Regions from separate parts of the Pradoshia sp. genome, predicted to be linked through region 1. Evidence: riboswitches for the same ligand, from Rfam matches in the RefSeq annotation. Region 1 holds a riboswitch; each other region holds the start of a gene.
What was found. Region 1 has a riboswitch for cobalamin ahead of ACI35L_RS14820 (FecCD family ABC transporter permease). Riboswitches for the same ligand answer to the same signal wherever they lie in the genome.
Positions count from the first base shown of each region.

Region 2: another riboswitch for cobalamin. It lies ahead of metE (5-methyltetrahydropteroyltriglutamate--homocysteine S-methyltransferase); the one in region 1 lies ahead of ACI35L_RS14820 (FecCD family ABC transporter permease).
Region 3: another riboswitch for cobalamin. It lies ahead of ACI35L_RS10640 (anaerobic ribonucleoside triphosphate reductase); the one in region 1 lies ahead of ACI35L_RS14820 (FecCD family ABC transporter permease).

Region 1 covers NZ_JBJEFJ010000168.1:23,814-30,875, reverse strand. Annotated here, with positions in the region: gene ACI35L_RS14840 (YtzC family protein) at 1-217, opposite strand, end outside; gene ACI35L_RS14835 (TIGR01212 family radical SAM protein) at 376-1,350, shown strand; gene ACI35L_RS14830 (class I SAM-dependent methyltransferase) at 1,340-1,906, shown strand; gene ACI35L_RS14825 (ABC transporter ATP-binding protein) at 2,050-2,847, opposite strand; gene ACI35L_RS14820 (FecCD family ABC transporter permease) at 2,841-3,911, opposite strand; cobalamin riboswitch at 4,047-4,182, opposite strand; gene ACI35L_RS14815 (LLM class flavin-dependent oxidoreductase) at 4,231-5,247, opposite strand; gene ACI35L_RS14810 (tetraprenyl-beta-curcumene synthase family protein) at 5,289-6,359, opposite strand; gene ACI35L_RS14805 (alpha/beta hydrolase) at 6,374-7,062, opposite strand, start outside.
Region 2 covers NZ_JBJEFJ010000067.1:47,324-51,657, reverse strand. Annotated here, with positions in the region: gene ACI35L_RS06750 (DHA2 family efflux MFS transporter permease subunit) at 34-1,410, opposite strand; cobalamin riboswitch at 1,670-1,857, shown strand; gene metE (5-methyltetrahydropteroyltriglutamate--homocysteine S-methyltransferase) at 2,035-4,275, shown strand.
Region 3 covers NZ_JBJEFJ010000112.1:23,540-30,601, reverse strand. Annotated here, with positions in the region: gene ACI35L_RS10655 (HAAS domain-containing protein) at 1-285, opposite strand, end outside; gene ACI35L_RS10650 (PadR family transcriptional regulator) at 481-804, opposite strand; gene ACI35L_RS10645 (DEAD/DEAH box helicase) at 1,032-3,290, shown strand; cobalamin riboswitch at 3,383-3,563, shown strand; gene ACI35L_RS10640 (anaerobic ribonucleoside triphosphate reductase) at 3,692-5,578, shown strand; gene nrdG (anaerobic ribonucleoside-triphosphate reductase activating protein) at 5,578-6,033, shown strand; gene ACI35L_RS10630 (YpzG family protein) at 6,087-6,239, opposite strand; gene ACI35L_RS10625 (DUF6438 domain-containing protein) at 6,552-7,062, shown strand, end outside.

The DNA.
Region 1 (7,062 bases):
CTTTCATCCGATCAAGCTCATCTCGCTGCTGGTCATTGGCACTGTTTTTCATGACGGTAAGCTCATTATATGAATCCTCAAGCCTCATAAGGGCTTCGGTATAGCCCTCTGTGTTGTAATGCTCCTGTTTGGCCGATTCCTCATATTGCTGCTGTGCGTATTCAAGGGTATTCTCACAACGTCCTAAACATTCATCCATGGATTTATGCGTAGCCATCTCGCCACTCCTTTTTGGTTGGGATTGGTTAAGAAGTACACCCGAATCTTATTATGTCCGGCTGACCGCGGTTACATGAACAAATTCATTTGGAAAGTATAAATGCCCGTGTTAAAATGTAGGTTATGTGAAAAAACAATTAGGAGGGTTTTACAGATATGAAACAGGCTAACCCTTTTCCATATGCTAGTGACGATAAACGTTATCATACATGGAATTACCATTTACGCAACCAATTCGGCCATAAGGTCTTCAAGATAGCATTAGACGGCGGCTTTGATTGCCCAAACCGTGACGGCACAGTCGCTTTTGGCGGCTGCACCTTCTGCAGTGCAGCAGGCTCAGGCGACTTCGCCGGAAACCGGGCGGAGGATTTGAAGAAGCAATTCGCCGACATCAAGGGGAAGATGCATCAGAAATGGAAGGACGGCAAATATATGGCTTACTTCCAAGCTTATACGAATACACATGCACCAGTTGATGTCTTGCGCGAGAAATTCGAGACGGTGATGAATGAGGAAGGCGTCGTTGGGTTGTCCATTGCGACAAGACCTGACTGCCTGCCGGATGATGTTGTTGAATATTTAGCGGAGCTGAATGAGCGCACATATCTTTGGCTTGAGCTTGGACTCCAAACCGTCCATGAGAAAACAGCGAACATCATTAACCGCGCCCATGACTATCCAACCTATGTCGAGGGAGTCAACAAGCTCCGCAAGCACGGCATTCGCGTCTGCAGCCATATCATCAACGGACTGCCTCTTGAGACACCGGAAATGATGATGGAAACCGCTCGTGAGGTCGCGAAGCTTGATGTGCAAGGAATTAAGATTCACCTCTTGCATTTATTAAAAGGAACACCAATGGTGAAACAATACGAGAAAGGCATGCTTCAATTCCTTTCATTTGAGGAATATGTGAGCCTTGTCTGCGATCAGCTCGAAATTCTGCCTCCAGAGATGATTATTCACCGCATTACCGGCGACGGGCCAATTGATTTAATGGTCGGTCCGATGTGGAGCGTGAATAAATGGGAGGTCTTGAATGCAATCGATGCGGAATTGAAACGCCGTAACAGCTACCAAGGCAAGTTCTTTGTTCGTGATGGGGGATTGGCGACACATGAAGCTTGACCGAATCCTTCCATATGCCCGCCACCTACTGGAAAAAGCAGCTGGTCCTGGAGATGTCGTCGTTGACGGCACTATGGGAAACGGTCATGACACGGTCTTTCTCTCCCAGCTTGTCGGTGAGAATGGTCATGTATATAGCTTTGACATCCAGGAATCTGCCTTAGAGCAGACAAGAGGCCGGCTTGAAGAGAAACAGCTGACCAAAAATGTAACCTTGATCCATGCAGGTCATGAACAGGTTAAGGCATTCATTCCTGCTGGAACAGAAATAGCCGGAGCTATCTTCAATCTCGGCTATCTACCTGGCGGTGACAAAGAAATCATCACGACTGCTCCGACTACCATCTCAAGTGTCGAGCAGCTGCTTGAGATGATGAAGCCTGAAGGGATCATCGTCCTAGTCATTTATCATGGGCATCCAGGCGGGGATATAGAACGTGATGAGATTCTTCGATTTGCCCGCAGCCTTCCCCAGGACACAGCCCATGTTCTGGAATATAAATTCATAAATCAAAGGAATAATCCGCCTTTCATCGTCGCAATTGAGAAAAGGTAAGTGACTGGGACAAAATGTTTCCAGTAACTAAATAGCCGAACAATTATAAAGTGCCATTTTAAGCACGATTAATAATCGTTCGGCTTTTTCTATTTCGTTTCGTAAACATTTAATGTATCATTCGTTTTTATGTCCCAGCCATTTTATGCTTTCACATATCCAGGGATGAAAGAGATTTGCGGCTTTCCCGTTACCGGGTGAAGCGAGCTGATCAGCTCTACCCCATATACCGATTTCAGCAATGGTTCATCTAAGAGAAGGCCTGCCTCCCCCTCCGCTACCTTTTGACCGCCCTTCAGTAAAGCAAGCCGATCTGCGTATAGCGAAGCAAGGTTCAAATCATGCAGGATGGCCACAATCGTTAATCCATTCTTAAGCTGCAGCTCCTTCAATAAATCCAGCAGCTCAATCGAATGCTTAATATCAAGATGATTGGTCGGTTCATCCAAAAACAGCAGCTTAGGTGATTGAGCCAATGCCTTTGCAAGCAATACACGCTGCTTTTCCCCTCCGCTTAAATCTTGAAAATATTTATGCTTAAAGGCAAGGCAATTCGTTTTCTCAAGGCATTCTTCCACAATGATATGGTCTTCTTTCTTGTATGTATTAAATAGGCCCCTGCCTTGATACGGATACCGCCCAAGCAGAACAATCTGCTCAACCGTGAAATCCAAACTCACAGTATGCTCCTGACTCAAGACAGCCGTCACCCGAGCCAGCTCCTCAGTGCTATAGTCACGCGCCTTTTTCCCGGCAATCTCAACCTTTCCGCTCACACTAAGATGCCTCGGGTCCAAAATCGCTTTAATGAAGGTGGTTTTTCCACTCCCATTCGGACCTAATAAAGCATAGAATTCACCCTTTTTCACTTGCATAGAAACATCGTTAAGAACCATCTGTTCTTTCCGGTACCCTGCACTTACGCTACATACTTTTAACATGCCATTTTCCTTCTTTTTATTCGTTCTCTTATGAGTAAATAAGTAAACACAGGCGCCCCTATCAAGGCGGTAATCACGCCAATTGGCAATTCCTGCGGGCTGACGATGGTTCTTGCCACCATGTCGGCAAGAACCAAATATCCTCCGCCAATCATCATTGACAGCGGAATGAGGTGTTTATGGTCAGCCCCCGTAACTAAACGGACAAGATGCGGGATGACTAAGCCGACAAAGCCAATCGCACCAGATACTGATACGGCCGCTCCTGTCAGGAGTCCAGCGCTGATCAGGAGAGTCAGCTTTTTCCTTCTCACATTCATCCCTCCATATTGAGCTGCTTCATCACCAAGTGCGAGTGCATTCAACTCCCTGTAATGGAACAAAATCACGGCTGAACCAACTGCAAAGAATGGAAAGAATAGACCAATATGCCCCCAGTTTTTTAAAGCCACACTGCCCATCAGCCAATTCAAGACCTCTCGCATTTGGTCTCCCGATGATAGAGCAATAATGAGCGATATGACCGAGCCAATGAAGGAGTTCAAGATAATGCCTGATAAAATGATTGTTTCATTCGCATATGTCCTGCTCGCCGCTTTCGTGATTCCAAAGACCAGAAACAAAGAGGCGAAACTGAATATAATTGCCACTAGCGGCAATGTATAGGATCCAAGGAAAGCAATTTCTACCTGAAAGAACAAGACAATCACCGCTCCAACCGAGGCCCCTGATGAAACACCAATGGTATAAGGATCAGCCAGCGGGTTTTGCAAAAGTCCTTGGAATGCCGCACCTGCCAGGGCAAGGGCACTACCGACCAATAACGCCAGCAAAATGCGAGGCAAGCGAATATTCCAAATAATCATCTCGATATTTTTCTGACCATCAAAGAATCCTTCATACCCTGTTATATTTTTGAGGAGAATGCCGACAATCTCCCCTACAGACAATTCAGCACTTCCACTCAGAAGACCCCAAATGACCGCGGCCGCCATGAACAAAATGCTGCCCGCGTAAAGGGCAGTCATCTGCACTCCTCCATGTTTTCCTTCTCTACTGCTCATCTTTTCCACTCCATCATTTCCTTGGTGTAAGTTAATTGCCAGACAATAAAAAAACCTCAGCCCAAAGGATGAGCTAAGGATTCACGCATGTGCTCTTGTGAATGCTTTAAGCCTACTTTTCCCTCCGAAAAATAAGTGCTAAAACCATGAAAAGCAGGTCTCCTGGCTTATGGCGGCATTACTCGCCAATTACAGTAGCGGGGGCTGCACCGGAGTCTCACCGGTTTCCCTATTCTCCCTTGAAAAGGGCACTTTTATGGAATAATCAGCTATTTTATTCTTTCTTCATTTTACTGGAACATAGGACAATACGCAATTCTTAATCAGGAAAGTTCAACCCTATCTCTTTTGCAATCAATTCAAAGGATTTTTTCTTTGCCTCGAAGGAATGTGTAATCGTGGTCAACATAATTTCATTGACGTGAAAACGCTCACTAAGCTCGGCCAGATGCCTGCCGATTGTCTGAGGAGAGCCAATAATCATACGGCGCCGATTATACATAATCCGTTCCCGTTCATAGATGGAAAAGCTCTGATCTAGAATCTCATCCGGATGAGGCGTCCCTTCCCTCATAATCCCCTGAGCCAGCCAAAGCATGGATAGATCAAGCGAGCCAGCCAAATACTCGGCCTCCTCGTCCGTTTGAGCACATACGGCAAAAACCGTGACCATGCCTTCTGGACGTGACAGTGTTTCAGATGCTTGGAATTGATTCAAATAATGCTGCATATTCTCTTCCGCAAATTCGCTGTTAATAAATAACGCAAAATTATACGGAAGACCTTTATAGGCAGCAAGAGCAGCGCTTGATGAACTGGAGCCCAGCATCCAAAGCTCTGGATGCTCCCCAATGACAGGGGTAGCCGTCAATCCATAATACGGATGAGAATCCGGGAGACGGTCATGCAAATACCAGTATAGTTCATCCACTTGATCGGGAAAACGATCCTTGCTCGGAATTGGACGTCCATCCTGCAAAGCCCTCGTCGCCCTCGGCATGCCGCCGGGCGCTCGTCCCACACCAAGGTCTATTCGCCCAGGCGCAAGCCCAGACAGCACTCGGAAATTCTCTGCAACCTTATAAGCGCTGTAATGCGGTAGCATTACACCGCCAGTTCCAACTCGAATACGCTTTGTCTGTGCAGCTATCCATGCAGCTAAGATCTCAGGAGAGGAGCCTGCAAGCCCCAGGCTGTCATGGTGCTCCGAAACCCAAAAGCGGGAATAGCCTAATTCATCAGCAAGTCTTGCCAGCTCTACTGTATTGCTTAATGCCTTTTCTGTCGGTTCTCCAGCTGCCCGTGGTGATTGATCCAAAACACTGAGCTTTAACATCGGTATAGATAGCCTCCCTTAAGGATTGTTCTTCACCCTGTTCACTTCGACACTTTTCTCATGGCATAGTACATTTTACAATTCCAATAAAAGAAATAGGAGCGAAATCCCCCTTGTTTTAATAATTTATGAACATGTGCTTTGACATCCTTCTGCTTGGCCACTTTGCCATCAGCAAGATAAATGCCCACCAATCCTTGATTCACCATCTTATGAAAATGTTCATCCGGAATCTTTTCGATGTCCCGATTGGCCTGTTCTAAAAAGAAGCATAAACGTTCTATCATCTTCTGCTCAGATTCATAATAAAAACAGAAGTTCAAATCATTACCGACCCGGTCTTCTTCTTGGTCAATGAAATAATCGAGCATGATATGAAGTCCTTGTACATAGGGAAAATAAGCATTCCTGACATTCTTCGCGAGACCATCTCGAAATGATGCGCGCGCCCCATAGGAGACAAGGCAGAAAATTCCGAGCGTTGAGCCGGCACAAGCGCTGAATTCATACCAGGTCATCCCTTCAGGCAAATGATGTTTGTTGTCTTCGAACCAGGCTTGTAGTCTTTGTACCCTTTCTTCCCATATAACATGCTTATGTACTTGCAAATCACAATAATACCCGCAAAGTTCGAATAAATACGGCTGAATCTCCTTATAATACGGCAAGGTTTGCATAACCTCCTGGCATGTCTTTACCAGATCGGATAAATATCCGCCGTCATTTTGATCCTCTCGCCGCTCATAATAATTCTTAAGCTCCGCTGTTGGGTTGAGCGCATGCTGCATGGATTCGTGCAACAGAGAAAAATCCTCCGGGTCTAATGAGGTACTGCGGTCACATAAATTATCAAGATAATCACTGATTGTCTGGTAAGCAACAATAAATCGAATTACCTGAGCCCTGTCTTCCCCAGCAATTAAAGCGAGTATTGACCCGCCTTCACAATGAAAGGTCTTATGGGCAATACTCGCCGTCGCCTGGATGCGGAGCTCCTCATTAGGAATTGACTTCGCTCTTTCTTCCCAATAGTCCAATTCACGGTGAACGATTGGAAAGATATCTTTAAAAACCAATTTCGCTAAACCGAATTCAGTTGCAGGCAGCCTCAACATTCTCCATCTCCTTAAATGATATACCCAATATTACGGAGGCGGGCTTCCACAAAGCTCTTGGCGTATTGGAATACGTCCTCCCGCTCTGGTTCATTAAATATCTCATGGTACAGCTTTGGCCACTCTTTATAATGCTTCTCAGAGGCAGGGAAATAATTGAACCATTCCCTTACCATATTGCGGTCAACAATTTTGTCATCTCCCGCCTGCATGACCAGTAATGGAATATCCGGAAAATCCTCATCAAAATCAAAGGCATCCTTCATCGCCTTTACCAGTTCACGATACCATCTAATGGACACACTCGTCACATAAAGAGAATCATTTAAGTCAAACTCAATGACTTCCTTATTGCGCGTAGCCATGTCAATGGTAATCCCCGTACCTCTCCGATAAGATGGATACACAAGATTCATGACATGGGAAATGGTATCCAGCATCTTAGGCGGATTAATCAATGTTCCGAAGCAAGGGGATGACAGGATAACGCCTGCAAGATTAAATTCTCTCGATTGAAGCATTTTAATCACAACCAAACCACCCATGCTGTGGCCAAGCATAAAGACAGGCAGTCCGAATGTATAGGCTTCATTCACCCACGTCTCTACGGTATCGATATATTCTTCAAACGAATTAATATGGCCGCGGTTTGCTCTTGAAGTCATCCCTTGTCCAGGCAGGTCTCCATTTATAACATGGT
Region 2 (4,334 bases), on a different contig from region 1:
AAAGCAAACAAAAAGCCAGGCAATCCGCCTGGCCTAAACGTTCACTCTTTTAATGAAGAGGGAGGCAACGAAGCCTATAATGGTGATGACGACAAGGAAACTGAAGGCATATTGCACACCGGCAATCAAGGCTTCGGCGACGATGTTCTCACCCGCGGCTTCACCGCTTATCATGTAGTTGTGCTGGCCTTTTGTGAGCAGGCTGACAGAAACGGCGGTGCCGAGTGCGCCGGCTATTTGCATGAGGGTATTTACGATGGCGGTTCCATCGGGATAATATTTGCGCGGCAGCTGATTTAGGCCGTTCGTCTGCGATGGACTGCTGATCATGGTGACACCGATGATTAAGCCAATATGGAGCAGGATGAAAGCGGCAATCGAGATATCACGGGAAATACCTGAAAATAAAAATGTTGTCACAATGAGCAGCGCAAATCCCGGAATAACGAGCCATTTTGGTCCATATTTATCCATGAGACGGCCGATGACGACAGACATGATACCATTACAAGCTTCAGCTGGAAGTAAGATGAGCCCGGCAATCAATCCCGTTATTGCTAGTCCTGTTTTGAGAAACATCGGCAGCAGGATGGCCTGAGACATGATAATCATATGGCCGACGAAGACTGCGAAAAGGCCGAATACATACATAGGATATTTCAATACGCGCAGGTTCAAGAGAGGCTGCTCAATCTTGAATTGACGTTTGGAGAAGATGATAAGGGCAGTGAAACCAATCAAGATAGGCAGGATGACCTCTGTACTGACAAATTCTCCGCTGCCCTCGCCGGCCATGCTGAAGCCGAAGACGATCCCGCCGAATCCTAGGCTTGAAAGCAGGAAGGACGGGATATCAAATTTCAGTTTCCTTGGTACTGTGACGTTTTGCACGACCTTCCAGCCGAATGCGAGCAGGAGGAGAAAGATCGGCAAGGTTGTCCAGAAAATATAATGCCAGGTGAAATATTCAGTAATAAACCCGGAAAAGCTCGGCCCGAATGCTGGACCACAAAGGATGACCAGGCTCATAATGCCCATGACAGTCCCACGTCTTTTAGGGGGGAAAATCAATAGGAGAATATTAATCATGAGCGGCATTAAGATTCCGAGTCCGCTTGCTTGAATGATACGAGCAAGCAAAAGCAGACTGAAGGCTGGTGCCAGAGCGGCAACAAACGTCCCGAGTGAAAGCAAGGAGAGGGCGGTTATGTATAGCTGCCTTGTCGTATATGTTTGATTTAAATAGGCTGATAGAGGGACAAGAATCCCCATAACGAGCAAGAATCCTGTTGTGAGCCACTGTGCGGTGGCTGTTGAGATTTGGAAATCAGCCATGATTTCTGTGTAAGCCATATTTAAGGCTGTTTCGTTCAATAACCCTGTAAAGGCCGATAAAAGCAGAGCGGCCATAATGAGGGCTGGCTTTATATGTTGATTCGGTATTGGTTGATTCAATCGATTACGCTCCTCTAAGCTCAGGTGAAGGTGCTTTGTACATTAGTATAAGCACTTTTTCTGAAAATAAATATGGTGTCATAATAAATGAATCCTTTCATAGGAGCAATAATCCTTCTGTTTGGTATCACGCTTTATTTTTGATTATTCAAAAAATAGATAACAATCAATTCCTTTTTATGGTATAGTCTCTTTATATTGTTATTTCACAATCGAATAGCGTGTAAGAATTGGTGCCAAACGAATAGTTTGGCTTAAAAGGGAAGTACGGTGAAAGTCCGTCGCTGTCCCGCAACTGTAAATCGGAGTATATCGCAAAAAACCACTGCCACTTGAGCGGGAAGGTGCGATTAAAGTGCGTTGATGATGAGCCAGGAGACCTGCCAATTCCAGTACACACCAATACCTACGTGGAAATAGGAGGTGAAGCGTGCCGGATTGTTTCGGACACTGTACGAATCATAGGGATTAGGGCATGCTTGCCTTTCTTTATGCTGCGAACAATTAACAGCCATCTTCCAGGAGGGAGAGGGCTTTTGATGTTTTCTGAAAAACGATACAAGGGGAGGAGCTCGTAGGATGAAATGGACACGCACAGTCATCGGTTATCCGTATATTGGTGAGGATCGGGAATGGAAGAGATGCTTAGAGGCTTTTTGGAGGGGAGAGGTATCAGAGGAAACGTTTCTTGATCAGCTGAAGCAAATACGCTTATCCAGGCTGAAGAGGCAGATGGAGCTTGGAATCGATGTCATGACTGTTGGAGATTTCACGCTGTATGACCGGATGCTCGATACGGCGTTTATGTTTGGGATGATTCCAGCCCGTTATTCTGATGTAAGCAGATTATCGAATCTCTCCCTTTATTATGCCATGGCAAGGGGAGAAAAAGGGGCCGTTGCTTGTGAAATGACGAAATGGTTCAACACAAATTATCACTATATTGTTCCTGAATATGATGGCCAGGAACTTTACATAACGAACAATCGTCTACTTGATTGGTTCAAGGAGGCGAGAGATGAGCTTGGCGTTGTGACGAAACCGACGATGATTGGGCCGTATACCTTCATCAAACTTGCAAAGGGCTATGATGATTGGGAGGCATTGGCAGAACAGCTTATTCCGCTGTACAGCCAGGTGATTGCAGAGCTGATTAAGGAGGGTGCTGAATGGGTGCAGCTTGAGGAGCCAGCCTTGGTGCTGACATTGGATGAAGAGGAAGTAGCCTTCGTGAAATCGATTTATGAGAAGCTGGCTGCTGAAAAAACAGCGGGAAACATTATGCTGCAAACATACTTTGAAGGTTTATCAGTCTATGAGGAGTTGATTCATCTCCCTGTAGATGGAATTGGTCTTGATTTTGTTTCCGGCTATCTGCAAAATATGACCTCCATGAAGCAATTTGGGTTCCCCGCTGAAAAGGTGCTTGCCATCGGTATTGTGGATGGGCGCAATATATGGAAGGCTGATTTGGTGGAGAAGGCCGAATTGATCCAGTCCATCCTTGAAGTATTCAAAGCTGCGGAAGTATGGGTCCAGCCTTCCTGCAGTTTGCAGCATGTACCGGTATCCGCTTCGATGGAGCAGAAAATGGACGGGAATATTAAAGGGCTGCTCGCATTTGCTGATGAGAAAATCAAGGAAATTGATCAGCTTGTTACGTACTTTGAGAAGCCAGGGATAGTTCTTGGCGGAAATAGGAGAGCGGTGCAGCCGGCTGTCACAGGGGTGACTCTTGAATCAGAGGACTTTAAACGATCTTCACCCTATCCTGTTCGCCGAGATATTCAAGCGCAGAAGCTTAACCTGCCGATTTTCCCGACGACAACCATTGGCAGCTTCCCGCAGTCAAAGGAAGTGAAGGAAACGCGTAAGGCTTGGCGAAATAAGATCATTTCCGATGAATCCTATGAAGCGTTTATTGCACGTGAGACCGAGCGGTGGATTCGCATACAAGAGGATTTGGAACTTGATGTGCTTGTGCACGGAGAGTTTGAACGGACAGATATGGTTGAATATTTCGGAGAGAAGCTTGATGGCTTTGCCTTGAGTGAAAAGGCATGGGTGGTCTCTTATGGGTCTCGCTGCGTGAAGCCGCCTATCATTTATGGAGACGTGAAGTGGCTTGAGCCGATGACCTTGAAGGAGACGGCTGCTGCGCAAGCGATGACCGAGAAGCCGGTGAAGGGAATGCTGACTGGTCCTGTGACTATCTTAAACTGGTCCTTTGTCCGAGATGATATCCCGCGCAAGGATGTTGCTAATCAGCTTGCCCTTGCCCTTCGTAAGGAAATCGACTGCCTTGAGCAAGCCGGAATTACCATTATTCAGGTGGACGAACCGGCTTTAAGAGAAGGACTGCCCCTTCGAATGGTGGATTGGCAGGAATACCTGACATGGGCAATCCCATCCTTCCGCCTTGCAACATCAGGTGTCCAAGATGAAACGCAAATCCATACACATATGTGCTACTGTGATTTCCATGATTTTGTGAAGCCGATTGAAGCGCTCGATGTTGATGTAATCTCCATTGAGACATCAAGAAGCCATGGTGAATTCATTCAATCTTTACAGCATACGCCCTATGAAAAGGGAATCGGATTAGGGGTGTATGATATTCATAGCCCGCGTATTCCATCTACAGAGGAAATGCTTGAAATTATGCAGGATAGCCTCGAGGTGCTTGAACTAAGTCAATTCTGGGTTAATCCTGATTGCGGGCTGAAGACAAGGAGGGAGGAGGAAACGGTTGCCTCGCTCCGCCATATGGTCAGTGCTGCCAAGCAATTGAGAAGCTTTATTAAGATGAGACAATATTAACCGATAATAAGGACGCTCCCTGTACTTTTTCGTGTACAGTGGGTGTCTTTTTTCTTGGG
Region 3 (7,062 bases), on a different contig from region 1:
CCCGCCGATGAATAAGAAATTTAACGTACATGGCAATAAAATCACCAAAAATTCCTTCCACTTTGATAGCTGGCGGCTGGCCGTATAGCGGAAGGCTGCCATCACACCTGCAAAGAAAAGCAGAATGCAAATCATGGTGCCGATGATTGTCAGAAGACCATAGCTTAATGGGCCATTTATCAGGTCTTTAAATACGAGGTAGGACATTCCTCCGATAATAACCAATGGTATGAATTTCATCCAATCCTTATAATCCGTTTTCATTTCCGCCGAAATGCTTTGCATATACTCTCTTGGTGATGAACCGATGATTTGTTCAGTGGATTTGCCGTTTGATTCAGCTTCATATAAATGATCGGCTAGGTCACGGATGATGTCATCAATCTCTTCATTCTTTTTTCCGCTTGAAAACAGATAGATTTTTAAATCCTCGAGAAATTTAGTGCTTTCTTTTCATGGAGAGCTTTTCTTCCATATTGATTACCTATCCTTTCTGATAATAGCATTCACGCTTTTTTCCAGCTGTGCCCATCTTGATAGAAACTCCTCTAACGCTATTTCACCCACGCTCGTTAAGGAATAATATTTCCGCTTCGGTCCAGCAATTGACTCCTTGCGTACCGAAGTGATCAATCCTTCCCTTTGCATTCTCAGCAAGAGGGGGTAAATGGTTCCTTCACTAATGCTGTCAAAGCCGTAGCGGCTTAATTGCTCGGCAATCTCATAACCATAGCATTCCTTCTCCTTTATCATGGCAAGGAGGCAGCCATCCAATATCCCTTTCATCATTTGGGTCTGGGACATTTGTTATCACTCCGATTCTAATCCTTTTAAACAGGTAGCAGGATTATTTATCTTGTATTACAAGGTATAAGATAAGTATAGGATTGTATATCTTGTAAAGCAAGGTATTTTTTTACTTATTTTTAACGATTGAACTGCCCAATTTTGCCTTGTTCCCAGAACATATATTTGTATGGTATAGTAATCGAATTGAGAACAAAATTGATGCGGATAAGAGGATAGGACTAGTGATTACTTCAACTTCTATTTCAACGAAAGAATATATTACCCAATGGCAGGAAGCCCTGTCACAGGAGATAGGCCATTTAAAAAAATATGGCAGCCATAAATATGTACTTATGAATGGGAATCAGATTCAATCAGGCGACACATATACGTATTATTTTGAGACGATGTCACCACTGAAGATTCCCATTGGCACAGTTGCCCGGCTCGAGCGGGATGGGAGCAAATACGATGCTCGTGTGCTGTCGGCTGAGGGAAATACTCTATTAGTTTCTTTGGATCAATCCATTGGGGATCTAATTGATGAGGCCTTTATTTCCCATGATCCATGGGAGCTTTTAGAGCAATTGATTGAACGGTTAGATGATATTAAGAAGAGTAAACGGAAGCGCAGCCGAGTCAAGAGGCTGATGAATCCCGATTTTCCGGATAAGAGGACGCGCACTGATAGCAAAACGGCTGTGCAGGAGCTGTTTCAGCGTTCGAAATACAATCCGGTAACCTTTGTCTGGGGACCGCCGGGAACAGGGAAGACATATACGCTGGCAAGAACAGCTGCAAATAAATATTTTAAGGATAAGAGAGTATTGGTGCTTTCGCACAGTAACCAAGCAGTAGATGTACTGCTTGGGGAGATGGCTGCCTTCATTAAGAAGGCGGATAAGTTTCGTACTGGCGATCTATTGCGCTACGGAAACCAGGCAGGTGACGGGTTATTGATGCATGGAGACATTCTGCCGTCACAATTGCTTGCTGACCAGGATGCAGGTTTGCTGTCTGATAAAGATCGGATTACCGAGGAGAAGCGTCTCTTGAAGAAGGATCTCTCCCAATCGTTCAGTGTCAGGGACTCACAACAGCTTCTAGAGCTTGAACAGAAGCTTGGGCGTATTCTTGACAGAATTCGTAAGCAGGAGATGAAGCTCGTCAAGGAGGCTTCCATTATCGGAACAACGCTTGCAAAGGCGGCCAATGATCCTGTCATATTTGAGCAGGAATATGACCTTGTCATTGTAGATGAGGCGAGCATGGCGTTTATCCCGCAGATTGCCTTTGCCGTAAGTATGGCAAAAAGAGCGATTGTTTGCGGAGATTTCAAACAGCTGCCGCCGATTGCAGCATCAAGGGGGCAGCTTGTTGATACATGGCTGCGGGAGGATATATTCCACCGTGCTGGTGTCGCTGATATTGCGAGCGGCGGCGTATTGCATCCACATCTATTCCTCTTGAAGGAACAAAGAAGGATGCATCCGGATATATCTGCTTTTACGAATCAATATTTATATAATTCCCTTGTCGGAGATCATCCAAGCGTGCAGAAGAGCCGGGAAGAGATTGTGGCCCGGGCGCCGTTCGAACAAGCGGCTTCCATTCTGTTAGATGCGAGCTTTACTGGTGAGCATTGTTTTAGCGGGGGCACCTCAGGGTCAAGGATGAATATCATGCATGCCCTGCTTTCTCTGCAGCTGCTTCATGAAGCCTACCAGGGCGGAAGCAAATCAATCGGGTATGTGACACCATACAGGGCTCAAGCCATCTTGATGGAGAAGCTTCTTCAAGACTTTTATCCGGAGCAGTATGGGGCAGGTGCGTTTATGGCCGCAACTGTGCATCGTTTCCAGGGGAGCGAGAGGGAACTGATGATCTTTGATACGGTCGACTCGTATCCAGAGAGAAGAGCTGGTATGCTCTTAACGGGTAAAGAGAGTGAGCGTCTATTGAATGTGGCAATCACAAGGACAAAAGGCAAGCTTATTCATGTCAGTGATGTGAATTTCTTGAAGAATACGATTCCGAGATATAAAACCTTGCATCAATTCATTGATTTCCAGCTTCAGCACAATAAGACGGTCGGGATGGACCAAATTGGAAAATGGATCAAGCATCCTCATCCAAAGCTTAAATGGATGTATGCCCGCAAACTAGATGATGTGCTGAATGATGTAAAAGAGGCTCAGAGTCAAATTATTCTATCGCTTCCTAATCGCTGTATTTTATCGAAGGAGCTTGCACAAGCACTGACCACAAGACCAGCTCGTGCGAAATTAGCTCTCTATTCAAAAGAGGAGCATCCTTATTTAGACCCGGATCTTCATATACAGGAGGGACCTCCATTCAGCATGATCTGTATTGATCGCCGTTTCTTATGGCTGGGCATCCCGATTGAAGCGAATAGAAATGTTGATCCGCCTTATGTAGCGGTCAGACTCGACTCGGAGGAAACCATCAACTATATCCTGCAACAATTACCACGTGGTTAGGAAAAATATGTCCTTTGCTATTTTCTTTAGATAGTTATATAATCTTATATACAAGATATAGTTTGTGAATAAAAACACAAATACAAGATATTGATTAAAGTGCAGTTAAGGCGCCATTTATGGCTTAATAGGGAATTCGGTTAAAATCCGGAACTGTACCCGCAACTGTGAATGCTGATGAAATAAGTAATCCACTGTGAAGAGACTTCATGGGAAGGGCTTAGAGTAAAGGGAAGCATGAGTCAGGAGACCTGCCTTATCGAGCAATCGTTTTGCCTTTATCGGGAGCAATGAAGGTGGATAGTAGCAGCAAATGAAGAGTATATTCATTTTTATGCAAATCCAATCCCATTGCCTGAAGATAGAGGTGATGGGATTTTTTATTTGGGAGGCGTATTGATATGAGTAAGGTGTGTATAGAAAAAACGTTGGCGGAAACTCAGTCTGTTGAGGAATTATTGAGCTCATTTAATGAAATTGTTCATTTGACGAATCCTGAATTAGTCAATGAGAATGCAAATATGAATGCGTCTACTCCAATGGGGCAGATGGGGAAATTCGCCAGTGAGTCTGCACGCTTTTTTGCGAGAGAAAACCTATTATCTGAGGAAGTAAAAAAGGCAATTGAAGCTAATTTGCTTTATCCGCATGATTTGGATTTTATGCCGACCGGGACAACAACCTGCTGTCAAATTCCGCTTGGACAAATGCTTACGAAGGGATTTGACACCGGTCATGGAAGCATGCGTCCGCCTAAGGATATATCAAGTGCAATGGCGCTGGCCTCTATCATATTGCAAGCAAACCAAAATATGCAGCATGGCGGTCAGTCATTCCCGATGTTTGATGCTGATCTTGCTCCATTTGTCCGTAAAACCTATGAGAAGCATGTAAAGCGCTTAGAAGCCTATCCAAGTGATTGGAGCAAAGAAACGATAGAGCAAATCGCTTGGGAGGAAACGGAGAATACCGTATATCAAGCTTGTGAAGCCTTCGTACATAATTGCAATTCCATGCATTCACGCGGGGGCGGACAGGTGCCGTTTGTGTCTGTGAACTATGGAACAGATACAACGAAAGAAGGGCGGATGCTTATTAAAAATCTTTTGCTGGCAACAAAAGCCGGGCTTGGCAATGGGGAAACACCAATCTTCCCAATTCAAATCTTTAAAGTGAAGGAAGGGGTTAACTTCAATGAGAATGACCCTAACTATGACCTTTACTTATTGGCCCTGGAAACGACTGCTGAACGTTTATTCCCGAATTTCAGCTTCATTGACAGCCCGTTTAATAAGCAATATTATGATGGCACACATGAATCAGAGGTAGCCTATATGGGATGCCGTACAAGGGTGATGGGCAATAGACATGGTGTTGAGAACAGTATTGGGCGTGGCAATCTTTCCTTCACATCCATTAACTTAGTTAAGCTGGCGCTCCTGTCCAATACGCTAGAGGATTTCTATCGTCGACTAGATGACATGTGCGATCTTGCCATAGTTCAGCTTTATGAGCGTTATCTATACCAAGCTGCGAAACAAGTGCGTCACTTCCCATTCCTGTATACACAAGGAGTTTGGAAAGGAGCAGAAGAATTAAACGAGGATGATCAGCTTAAGGAAATCCTGAAACAAGGTTCACTCGCGTTCGGATTCATCGGGCTTGCAGAATGTGTGAAAGCCTTGACTGGTTTCCATCATGGTGAAAGTGAAGAATCCTACGAGCTTGCCCTTGATATTATCCGCTTCATGAGGGAGAAGGCGGATAAGGCAGCAGAGACCTATGATTTGAATTATTCCTTAATTGCAACGCCAGCAGAGGGACTTAGCGGAAAATTCGTGAAGAAAGACCGTCTTGAATTCGGCAGTATAAAAGATATTACAGACCGTGAATATTACACAAATTCATTCCATATTCCAGTCCATTTTCCAATCAAGTCACTCGATAAGATCCGTAAGGAAGCGCCATTCCATGCTTACTGTAATGGCGGACATATCACCTATGTGGAAATTGACGGGGACCCTAAGAATAATTTGAAGGCACTCGACCAAATTATTCGTGCGATGGCTCATTACAAAATCGGTTATGGTTCTATTAACCATCCAGTTGACCGTTGCTTAAAATGCAATTATAAAGGGTATATTCAGGATACTTGCCCTCATTGCGGCAATGAGAACGAAGAGGATATTGAACGGATTAGAAGAATCACCGGTTACTTGGTAGGGGATATGAGTAAATGGAACCCGGCTAAACGTGCAGAAGAAAGAAACAGAGTGAAGCACGGATGATGAAGGTGATGAATATCATCCATGACAGCATTGTGGATGGGGAAGGCTTGAGAACAGTTGTGTTTTTTGCGGGCTGCCTTCATTTCTGTAAGGGATGTCATAATCCCTCAAGCTGGAATCGGGAGAATGGTCGAGACATGACCATTGATGATATCTATGAGGAGGTTATGTCCAATCCTCTGACAGATGTTACATTCTCAGGGGGAGAGCCTTTTATGCAGGCCGATGAACTTCAATATCTGGTCATGAGGCTGAAGGAGTCGGGCAAGAACATTTGGATATACAGCGGCTATACACATGACGAACTCCTCACCCATCCCAATCCTGCCTGCCAGAATGTTCTTAAATATTGTGACGTATTGGTTGACGGCAGGTTTGAACTGGAGAAAAGGGATCCGAAGCTGCTGTTTAGAGGAAGCTCTAATCAGCGAATCATTCATTTGCAGTCTGTCTGATGAAGCGAAAAAGACACCCGTTTTGGGTGTCTTTTTCGTTTTGAAAGCATCCTTTACCAGCGGTGAGCCTTTGCGTTACTTCTCAAAATGATATTGGTCTGAGACATCATCGTATGTCCGTTGACCTGTGACTTTGAGCGCTTCCTTCTTGTCCAGTTATGGTGAAAAAGGGAAGAGTGCGAATCTAATTCGTTTCTGTAACTCAAGTCTAATCACCTCGTCAGTTGGATACGTTCTTGGCTCACACCCCGTATGAGGGAGCAGCCTTTTTTAGTATGTCTCTATATGTCATTGTTCATGCATGGGAATCATACAAAGGTACTGTTTTGGGAAAAAGAGGGATTTTTATGGTGAGAATAGGGAATAAAGTGCTTTAATTAATAGAGAGATTGCCTTATGATAAAACGAAGGAAAAATGTTACAATTATTTTATTGTTGTTACAAAGATATTATTTTGAACAGAAATTTTATTTATAACGAATTATTGGCATGATTCTTTCAAGGAGGCTGCAATTAAGTTGTTTAAAGAGATTTCCATTTCCCGTACTTCATGTATAGGAAACTCCCCGATATATCAATCAACCATTCAATCAGACGGCAGAGTATTTTGGAACGGTGAGAAGAATGTATCTTTTTTAGGAGAACATAAATTTACGATCAGCAGCCCGCGCTTGAAGAAATTAGAGGATTTATTACTATCATTTGATTATAAGAATTTTACTTATCACTCATCGAGGGAAATTATCCCTGATAGTCCTACATGTGTTACACGTGTTGTCTTTAAGCACGGGGAGACAAAAACGGTTGTTCATGATTTGGGTGATGTGGATGGTATGATAGAAAATAAAAAGCATACCTTAAAAAAGCTTGAACGCTTTGAGCGGGATCTTGAGAGAATTGCTGGATTAAAGACCCTAATCAAGCAGCCATTATATTTGTATCATTTCAAGAACAAGCACATGGAGAATGTGGAATATGTATTATCCTCTCCAAGCCAGGAAGAAGCCTTCAAGCTGATTGACGCTACTT